DNA from 2 places in the Micromonospora sp. S-DT3-3-22 genome. Region 1 is predicted to be linked to the other one. Evidence: riboswitches for the same ligand, from Rfam matches in the RefSeq annotation. Region 1 holds a riboswitch; the other holds the start of a gene.

Region 1 (5,171 bases):
GACCACGACCACGGACGTGGCGCGGGCGAAATCGTCCCCGTCGTCGTCATCGTCGTCGTCCCCGCCGCCGAAGCCGCAGGCCAGTACGAGAGCGAGTAGCGCGCCGACCCCGGCCAGGCCGAGCAGTCTCTTGAGCATCGATCCGTCTCCTCGATCGTGGTGACCCATCTCTCGCCCACGGTAGGCACCTGTCACAACCTGCACCGGGGGAGTCGGCGGGCCGCGCCGGGGCTCGCCCGGCCCACCGCATCCGGGTACCGATGGACCGGGGCCGCTACTCTGGGACGGTTGGAACGGTCGAGCTGAGCCGTTCGTCGGAGAGAACAGGACCAGCAACGGTGTGGAGAGGGACGGTCCGGTCCGTCCGGATCCGCGAATTGCTCATCCCGAGGGGTGGCGACCGAGGCCATCGGAGGAATACTCTCGGTCGCGGCCCGCGTACTGATGAGGCGCCCGGGGACGGGCGAGTGGAGGTGCTCGCGTGAGCCTGTCGATCGTGAAGTCGGTCCTGCCGGCCGGTGTCATCGAGATCGCCCCCCGTGGTGAGATCGACGTCGACACCGCCTACGAGGTACGTGAGGCGATCGCCGAGGTGCTGGCCAAGGGCCGGCCCGCGCGGATCGAGCTGAACATGCGACTCGTCACCTTCATCGACTCCGTCGGGATCAGCGCCATGGTCGCCGGCTTCCAGACCGCCGAGGTCAGCGGCGTCAAACTCATCGTCACCGAACCGAGCCGGTTCGTGCACCGGCAGCTCTGGGTGACCGGCCTGCTCGGTCTCTTCGGTGCCCCGGAGCCGTACTTCGCCGGTGCCGCCACCCCGGAGGTGCTGCCCGGCGCCTGACCGGGTCACCGTCGGCTTCCGTGCCGTCCGGCCAGGGACGTTGCCAGTCCGTCCCCGGTGCGGCACGATCGTGCGACCGACGACGGTCAGGAGGCCCGGTGGTCCGGCGGGAGAGCTTCAGCTACACGGTGCAGGCGCGCTGCTCACCGGCGGACGCGATGGCGCTGCTGAGCGACCTGTCCCGGCAGGAGGAGCTGCATCCGCTGATCGTCCGGGTGCGCCGGCTGCCCGCCCGGCCGGGTGCCCTGGCCAGCTACGCGATCACCGACCGGCTGGAGCTGGGGCCGCTGCGGTTCCCCGTCACCTACCAGGCCGACGTCCTGCTGGCCGGCGACGACGAGATCGTGACGGTGGCCCGCCAGCAGCCCGGCACCACCGTACGCAACCACACCCGGCTGCGGATGGAGGGTGACCTGCTGCGGATCGACGTGGAGATCACCCTCGCCGCACCGGCGCCGCTGTTCGGCTACGCCTTCCGGCAGGCCCGCGCCGCCCACCTGGGGCTGGCCAGCCGCCTCGGCGCGGTCCTGGACGGCCGGGCCGGCGACCCGCCCGCCGCCGGCTGACCACCACCGGGACCCGCCTGACGCTCGCGTCGGTGGCCCGCCCGGGTCTGACGGGCCACCGGGCGGGCTCAGATCATCGACAGGTGCACGTGGTTGGTGTGGTCGCTGGACGGGTCCCCGTTGCCCCCGCTGTACGCCTTCCACCCGCTGCTCGGCAGCCAGATCCGCTTGAACCAGATCACGTAGAGCACGCCGAGCCGGTCGGCGTTGCGGATGAAGTACGCGGCGAGGTTGTTGCCGTACGTCCGGTCGCCGCCACTGGCCACCCCGCCGAAGCCGTTCTTCTGGGCGGCGAAGTCGCACGCCCGGCCCTTGGGGTGTTCCCCGGAACCGCTGGGCCGGTAGCAGGAGACGTACCTGGTGAATCCGGCCGCCTTGGCCTGGTTCAGGGCGTTGAGCGTACGCGGGGTGATGCAGCCGTTGGCCGGCGTCGGGTCGTTGACGCTGCACGACTCGGACGGCCAGGAGCCGTCGGAGTTGCGGGGTGCCCCCTTGGCGTTGCTGGTGGAGGTGCCGTCCGAGCTGCCGGAGTCGCGGGAGGTGGGGGCCGGCTTGTCGGCGGCGGCCACCGCCAACGCCCGTTCGGCCTGCTCCTTGCGCTTGCCCATGGTGGCGACCTGCTTGCGCTGTTCGGTGATCTCCCGGCTGACCGCGGCCCGGGTCCGGGTGGCCTGGTCCCGGGTCTCGATCATCGTGCGCAGTTCCTGGTCCTCCCGGGTGGCGACCGTCTCCAGCGCTGCCGCGCGGTCCAGGAAGCCGCTCGGGGTGTTGCTGTTGAGCAGGGCGGACATCGGTCCGAGCCGGCCGGTGCGGTAGGCCGCGCCGGCGATCTCGCCGACCTTGGCGGTCTGCGTGACCAACTGCGACTCGATGGTCTTGAGCTGCCCGTCGAGTTCCTGCTGGCGCTTGGTGGAACGCTCCAGGGCGGCCTTGGCCTCCAGCCAGCCCTTGCTGGCCGCGTCGAGCTGGTCGCGCAGCGCCGGGGTGCCGCCCTCGTCGTCGTCGCCGGGGGCGGCGAGCCGGGTGGTGGGCGCGGCGACGGCCGGGGTGAACGGTGCGGCCGACACGCCCAGGGCCAGCGCCGTGACGACCGCGGCCAGCAGCCGCGTGGTGGTGCGTACGTGCATGCGGATGTCCTTCCGTCAGCCGCCGACCGGGTTAGCTGACGGGTTCGGGACGGAAGATCCCTACCGCTGACGCGGATGCACCCCAGGAACGTGGTTCCCCGGTTCGCCCGGGCGGGCGATTAGGCGGCGGCCTCCGCCTGGCGGAGGCCGGGGCCGAGCCTACCGGTACGCGTGTGACACCTGCCTACCTCGTGACTGAGGGTACGAGAGTGAATACCCTTAAAAGGTGCAAACGGCGCAAATTCCCATGATCTCTGTGCGGGAGTACCCGCAGTGGCTGACCGTCCGGGCCGGGGTGGGGGTCACCAGTGGGCGGGGCCGCAGGCACCGGGGGTCGCCCCGGGCTCGACCTGGAGGGTGGCGTGCTCGATGTGGAAGTCCTCCCGCAGGGCGCCCCGGGCAGCCGCCAGCACCGTGCCGACCTCGGCGTCACCGGCCAGGGTGAGGTGGGCCGAGGCGACGTCCATGCCCGAGGTGAGCGTCCAGACGTGCAGGTCGTGCACCTCGGCGACACCGGGCACGGCGGTCAGCCGGTCGTGCACGGCGGTCACCGGCAGGTGCTCCGGGGCGGCCTGCACCAGGATGCGTACCGCCGCCCGGCCGAGCCGCCAGGTGCGGGGCAGGATGAACACGCCGATCGCCACGGCGACCAGCGGGTCGGCCCACCACCAGCCGGTGCCGGCGATCAGCAGCGCCGCCACGATCACGCCGATCGAGCCGAGCAGGTCGCCCAGCACCTCCAGGTACGCCCCGCGCAGGTTGATGCTCTCCTGGGCGCCCTCCCGCAGCAGGCCGAACGCGACGATGTTGGCGAGCAGGCCGAGCACCGCCACCACCAGCATCGGGCCGGCCAGCACCTCGGGTGGCTCGCCGAACCGGCGGACCGCCTCGATCAGCACGTAGACCGCGACCCCGCTGAGCAGGACGGCGTTGGCCAGGGCGGCGAGCACCTCCAGCCGGTAGAGGCCGAAGGTGCGCTGCGGGTCCCGTGCGGCCCGCCGGGTGGCGGTGATCGCGGCCAGGGCCATCCCGATGCCGAGCACGTCGGTGAACATGTGCCCGGCGTCGGAGAGCAGGGCCAGTGAACCGGTGCCGAAGGCGGCGACCGCCTCGACCACCATGAGTACGGTGAGCAGCCCGAACGCCGCCCAGAGCCGACCCCGGTGCCGGTGCGCGGCGTTGCTCACCGTCGCGCTGTGGTCATGACCTGCGCCCACGTCCACACCTTCCGTCGCCGCTGCGGACCGGATCCAATCTATGCTCACATCGCTATGTATGCAAGTGACGGTCGGACGTTCGGCCAGGTAGGCCGGGTGCCGGTCGGTCAGCCGGTCGGTTCGACGGTGGTGAGGCGCTGGGTCGCCCGGGACAACGCCACGTAGAGCGTCCGTACCCCGGAGCCCGGATCGGCCCGGATCTCGCCGGGGCAGACCAGCACCACCCCGTCGTACTCCATGCCCTTGGCCTGGAGGCTGGTCACCACCTGGAGCCGGGCCCCGCCCCGGCCGCCCAACCAGCCGGCGACCTCGTCCCGGCGGGGCACCGGCGTGATCACGCCGACCGTCCCCGCCACCTCGGCCAGCAACGCGTCCACCGCGTCGGCCGTCGCGCGGGCCAGCTCCGCCGCCGGCACGTGCAACGCCACCGGGTCCACCCCGGTCGAGCGCACCGCGCTCGGCAACTCCAGGTCCGGATAGAGCCGGCGGATCTCCGCCGCCGCCACCGCGAAGATCTCGGCCGAGTTGCGGTAGTTGGTGGACAGCGTGAACCGGTGCCGCCGCCGCCGGCCCAGCGCCTGGTCCCGGGCCCGGTCCAGCTCCGCCTGGTCACCCGTCCAGGCGGTCTGCGCCGGATCACCCACCACCGTCCAGGAGGCCAGCCGACCGCGCCGGCCGATCATCCGCCACTGCATCGGCGAGACGTCCTGCGACTCGTCGACCACCACGTGCGCGTAGTCCCGGTAGTCCTCGGGCCGCTCCCGCGCCGCCGCCCGCGCGGCACGCTGCCGTTCCCCGAAGGTGCTCAGCTCCCGGACCCCGCCGGCGAGCTGGAACGGGTCCCGGCGGGCCTTCTTCGGGCGGACCGGCTGCCCCAGCAGCGCGTCCAGCTCGTCGAGCAGGGCGATGTCGGCCACCGTCAGCCCCTCGGTGTCCAGCGACCGGTACGCCCCGACCAGCAACCCGATCTCCGCCCGGGACAGGACGCCGGCCGCGTACCGGTGCAGCCGCTCCGGCCGGGCCAGCCAGCCCAGCACGTGCCGGGGATGCAGCCGGGGCCACCACGCCTTGAGGAACTCCCGGAACTCCGGCCGCTCGATGATCTCGTCCTCGAAGACGGGCTGCTCGGGCAGGCCGGGGACGGCCAACCGTCGGGCCTGCGCGTACAGCGCGGCGAGCACCCCGTCGAAGCCGACCCGACGGACCTCGTTGCGGCGGGCCCCCCGGTGCAACGCGCGGTCCCGGACGCCGTCCAGCTCGCGCCGCTCCAGACGCAGCAACGCACCCCGGTAGAGCAGCCGCAACTCCGTCGGGCCGTCCGGCACCGCGTCCCGGGCCGCCCGCTCCAGCACCCGACGCATCCGCAGCGACCCCTTCACCGCCGCCACCTCGGGCCCGTCCGTGCGGGTCGCCGACA
Region 2 (5,171 bases), on a different contig from region 1:
GTTCGACGACGTCGTCCGCGCCGACCCGTTCGGCGTCGTCGGGGAGCAGCGCGGCCAGCGCGTCGAGCGCCCCCCGGGCCTGGCCGATCGCCTTCGTCTCCTGCCAGTGACCGAGCAGCATGATGGTCACCAGCGCCGCCAGCTCCCACCAGAAGTCCAGGTCGAAGACACCGAAGAAGGTCAGGACCGAGGCGGCGTACGCGACGCTGATCGCCATCGCGACCAGCAGCATCATGCCCGGCGTGCGGGCGCGGGCCTCCCGGACGGCCCCGGTCAGGAACGGCCGGCCGCCCCACCAGAAGACCACCGAGCCGAGCACCGGCCCGACCAGGGACCGGCCGGGGAACTCCAGCGGGTGGCCGGCCCAGGCCAGCACCATCCGGTCGGTCGCCACCACCGGCAGGGTCAGCGCCAGGCAGACCAGGAACCGATGCCGGAACGTCGCCGGGTCGTGGTCGGCGTGACCGGGTGGCCCCGGGTGGCCGGGGTGCGGGCTGGCCGCCGGGGCCGGCCGGTGCTGGTCCATGACCTCCACCCTCCCCCCTCGACCTACCGTGGGCAGGGCGAACCGGGCGGGAGGGCCGGGGTGGTGGCTACCATCGTCCGACGATGACCCGCCGTCCGTGGATGAACCGGTTGGCCGGCTGACACGTATCCCGTCCCGGATCGTTGGGAGAACTCGCACACATGGGCGCCGACCACACCCGTCCCGCTCCGTCCACCCCGCCGCGGGTGCGGCGGCTCCTCGTCATGACGGTGGTGCCGCTCATCGTGGTCACGGTGATCGCCACGCTGGTGCTCTGGCCCGGCGAGACCCCGAAGATCGACCAGGGCGACCAGGTGCCCCGCCACCACGGCACGGTGACCCGGGTGGTGACCGAGCCGTGCCCGCCCGCCCCGCAGACCCCCGACGGCCCCTCCGGGGTGGCCGACGGGCCGTGCGGGACGGTGACGGTCGCCGTCGAGCAGGGGCCGGACGCGGGCCGTGAGGTGCAGACGCCGGTGCCGTCCGGGCCGGGGGCGCCGACGGTGGCGGTCGGCGACGAGGTGGTGCTCGTCGCGTTGGCCGACCCGAGCGATCCGTCGGTGAGCAGCTACCACATCGCCGAGCACCAGCGGGGCATGCCGCTGCTCTGGCTGGTCGCCCTGTTCGCGGCGGCGATCGTGGCGTTCGGCCGGTTGCGCGGGCTGGCCGCCCTGGCCGGCCTCGGGGCCAGCTTCGCCATCCTGCTGACCTTCGTGGTGCCGGGCATCTCCGCCGGGGGCGCGCCGCTGCCGATCGCGGTCACCGGCGCCGCGCTGATCATGTTCGTGGTGCTGTACCTGACCCACGGGATCACCGCGCAGACCTCGGTGGCGGTGCTGGGCACGCTGGGCAGCCTGGTGCTGACCGGCGTCCTGGGCACGCTGGCCACCGCCGCCACCCACCTGACCGGGTACGGCAGCGAGGAGGCCACCACGCTGTCGATGTACCAACGCGACGTGGACCTGCACGGCCTGCTGCTGGCCGGGATCATCATCGGGTCGCTCGGGGTCCTGGACGACGTCACGGTCACCCAGTCGGCCACCGTCACCGAACTGGCGCACGCCAACCCGGGGCTGTCCCGGTTGCAGCTCTACCGGGCGGCCACCCGGGTCGGCCGGGCGCACATCGCGTCCACGGTCAACACGATCGTGCTGGCGTACGCGGGCGCGTCGCTGCCGCTGCTGCTCCTGCTCACCGCCGACAGCCGCCCGGTGGGCCAGATCCTCACCAGCGAGTTCCTGGCCCAGGAGATCGTCCGCAGCGCGGTGGCGACCCTCGGGCTGGTGGCGGCGGTGCCGCTGACCACGGGGTTGGCCGCGCTGGTGGTGACCGCCGGGCGGGGGCCGGCCGACGCCGGTACGGTCGGACCGCCGCCCACCCCACGTCCCGCCCCCGACCGTGCCGAGGCGCTGGAGGCGTTGAGCGCGCCCCGGCACGGTGAACCGTCCACCCCGGCCCCCGCACGGTGGCCAGACCCGGAAAGGAGCACGGACGCCGCATGGTGACACTGCGCTGCGTGACCGGAGGCGAGGTCGCGGCTGTCGGCCGCGTCACTGATTACCCCTCGCTATCGGGAAAATACGCATTTGGTCGGGTTGCGGGCGTAGATCCCCGGTACGACTCTCGGGTAACCTCGCTGCCGGTCACCGCCGAAGGCGCCCACCGGCGCCAGCGGTGCCACCGCCCAATCGCCGTACGGCGAGCCGGGGAACCGAGCACCCGGGGTGAATCCGCGCCAGCGGTAGGGGCCACTTCCGTCCCGAACCCGTCAGCTAACCCGGTCGGCGGTCGACGGAAGGGAAAACTGTGACGGCACCCCTACGCCGCTGGCTGACGCCGGCAGTGGCCGTACTCGCCGCCCTGGCGATCGTCGCCGGACCGGCCGCCGCCCCCGCGACGGCCGCGCCCAACGCGCCCACCCCCTCGGGGCACGAGGAGGACGACGAGCCGAAGCTCCTCACCGACGTCATCGAGGCCACCAACCGGGAGTACTCGGCGGCGAAGAACCGGCTGGAGAAGTCCAAGAAGCGTCAGCTCCAGCTCGCCATCGAGGTGGAGAAGGCGGAGCAGGAACTGGCCGCGCTGGCCCCCCAGGTCACCGAGATCGCCGCCCAGTCGTACCGGACGGGTCGGGTCGGCGCGGTCGCCGCGCTGCTGGAGAGCGACGCGCCGGACGCCTTCGTCCGCCGGGCCGCCGCCCTGGACGAGCTGAACATGGTCAACGCCGGCAAGCTGGCCGAGGTCAACGAGGCCAAGAGCCGGGCCGAGAACGCCAAGCTCGCCCTCGACGCCGAGGTACGCGAGCAGCAGAAGCAGACCAACCTGATGGCCAAGAAGAAGACCGAGGCCGACAAGGCGCTGGCCCTCGTCGGCGGCCGGGGCTTCACCGGTGGCCTGGTCGACGCGACGTCCCCGGTGGCCCGGATCGCCCCCGGCCAGACCGCCAACGGCGAGTGGCGCGGCGAGTCGTGCAGCGAGAACGACCCGACCACGTCCGGCTGCGTCACGCCGCGCACGCTGCACATGTACAAGGAGGTCAAGCGGGCCGGCTTCAACCGGTTCGTCGGCTGCTACCGCCCCGGTGGGCCGTGGGAGCACCCCAAGGGCAAGGCGTGCGACTGGTCGTTGCAGAAGAGCGGGTTCAGCCCGTGGCACAACAACGACACCCGGATGTACGGCAACAACCTCGCCGCGTTCCTGATCCGCAACTCGGACCGGCTGGGCATCTACTACGTGATCTGGAACCGGCAGATCTGGTTCCCGGCCAACGGCTGGAGTTCGTACTCGGGGCCGTCCAACCACACCGACCACGTGCACGTGTCTCTGCTGTAGCGGGGTGATCAGCCTCATCGGGGCCGATGATGCGGTGTCCGGCGTCCCGGATCCGCATCATCGACCCCAGTGGGGTCAGCGAGCGACGACGAAGGCCGCCCGGCTGGACCGGGCGGCCTTCGTCGTGCGTGGGGCGGCTCAGCCGGGGACGGCCGCCGGCTCGCCCGCCGGGGCGGGGTCGACGCCCGTCGGCGCGGCGGGCCCGGGCACCGCGACGGCGGACGCCTGGGCGGTGGGTTCCTCGGCCGGGGCCACCTGGTGGACCTCACCGGCGGCGAGCCGGTAGGACATGCCGACCACCGCGCACCGGCCGGCCGCCACCTCGGCGGCGATCACCGGGGAGTTGCCGAGCAGCACCTCGACGGTCTGCGCGATGTGGATGTCGACGATCCCGTCGATGTCGTGCACCCCCTGCTGTGCCGCGCGACGCAGGCTCGGCCCGACGGCGGCGACGACCGAGTAGAGGTGCCCCGGGGGCTGGGTGCCGGTACGGGCCGTGTCCCGGGCCGCCTGCACGGCACCGCAGGAGTCGTGCCCGAGGACCACCACCAGCGGGGTGCCGAGCACCGTCACCGCGTACTCGACGCTGCCGAGCACCTCGGGCCCGGCGGTGTGCCCGGCGGTCCGGACCACGAAGAGGTCACCGAGACCCCGGTCAAAGATGATCTCGGCGGCGAGCCGGGAGTCGGAGCAGCCGACGATGACGGCGAAGGGATGCTGGCCGTCGGCGACGGCGGTGCGGTGCCCGGCGTCCTGGTTGGGATGGCGGGGTGCCCCGGCGACGAAACGCCGGTTGCCGGCCTGCAACTCGGCCAGCGCCTGGGTCGGAGTGATCGGGGCCATTGCCTCACCTCGGTCCGGAATCGCACCTGGTCACGCCGGCCGGCGGCGACGACGGCCGTGTCCCCACGGTCACACGCAGCTAAAGGTACGTCAAGATTTCGTGATACACGTTTCAGGCATCGGTCGGCGCGGTGTCGACGGCGTGTCGAACCCGGGCGCGCACCGGCTCGGCGGGCGACCCACCGGGCCCGATCCCACCGACCGGGCGCGACCGTCGGGGCGGCCGACGACGGGTCTCCCAGGAACGGGCCATACGATGACCATCATGGCGACAGGCGGCACCGGGAGCACCCGGAACTGGACGTTCCTCACCAACCACGGTCACGTGCTGCTCGCCATCGCCCGCAACCCCACCGCCCGGCTCCGGGACGTCGCCGACGAGGTCGGGGTGACCGAACGGGCCGCCCAGGCGATCGTCGCCGACCTGGAAGCCGGCGGCTACCTGCGGCGGACCCGGGTCGGCCGGCGCAACGAGTACACGCTCAACCCGAGCGGTCACTTCCGGCACCCCGCCGAGGCCGACCGCCAGGTCGGCGACCTGCTCGCCCTCTTCACCCCCGACCCGGCCGAGCCCGACGCCTGAGCCGCCGGCCCGGCAGGTACGCCGACGGCCCGCCCCGGTGGAGACGGGCCGTCGCGGGGTGGGTGTTCAGCAGAAGCTGCCGGCTCCGCCACCACCGTCCTGCCGGGTGGTCCGGAAGTCGCACAGGTCGTAGCCGTTGGCGGTGAGCGCCGCCTTCGCCGCCGCCGTCTGCGCCCCGGTCAGCGCCGGCTCCCGGGAGAGGACGAAACCGCTGCTGCGGTCCGGGTCGCCGACGACCGCCCACCGGTAGTCGGGGTCGAGCCCGATCACCACGTAGTTCGGCCCGCCCAGGTAGATCCACCTACCGCCGAGCTTGAGGAAGGACACGGTCAACGCCGAGTCGGCCGGCGGGTTCTCGCTACGGGCCCGCCCGGTGACCGCGCTGGT

The links. Region 1 has a riboswitch for cyclic di-AMP ahead of H1A17_RS13050 (hypothetical protein). Riboswitches for the same ligand answer to the same signal wherever they lie in the genome.
Region 2: linked by a shared signal. The riboswitch ahead of H1A17_RS30525 (hypothetical protein) and the one ahead of H1A17_RS13050 (hypothetical protein) in region 1 are both predicted to bind cyclic di-AMP.

What each region holds. Positions count from the first base shown of each region.
Region 1 is NZ_JACGMO010000035.1:43,856-49,026, reverse strand. Features, by position in the region: gene H1A17_RS13065 (hypothetical protein) at 1-138, opposite strand, end outside; gene H1A17_RS13060 (STAS domain-containing protein) at 482-844, shown strand; gene H1A17_RS13055 (SRPBCC family protein) at 943-1,410, shown strand; gene H1A17_RS13050 (hypothetical protein) at 1,479-2,537, opposite strand; cyclic di-AMP (ydaO/yuaA leader) riboswitch at 2,542-2,673, opposite strand; gene H1A17_RS13045 (cation diffusion facilitator family transporter) at 2,840-3,754, opposite strand; gene H1A17_RS13040 (AAA family ATPase) at 3,862-5,171, opposite strand, start outside.
Region 2 is NZ_JACGMO010000159.1:1,793-6,963, reverse strand. Features, by position in the region: gene H1A17_RS30535 (heavy metal translocating P-type ATPase) at 1-526, opposite strand, end outside; gene H1A17_RS30530 (YibE/F family protein) at 688-2,031, shown strand; cyclic di-AMP (ydaO/yuaA leader) riboswitch at 2,198-2,329, shown strand; gene H1A17_RS30525 (hypothetical protein) at 2,333-3,358, shown strand; gene H1A17_RS30520 (carbonic anhydrase) at 3,497-4,201, opposite strand; gene H1A17_RS30515 (helix-turn-helix transcriptional regulator) at 4,458-4,784, shown strand; gene H1A17_RS30510 (lipocalin family protein) at 4,851-5,171, opposite strand, start outside.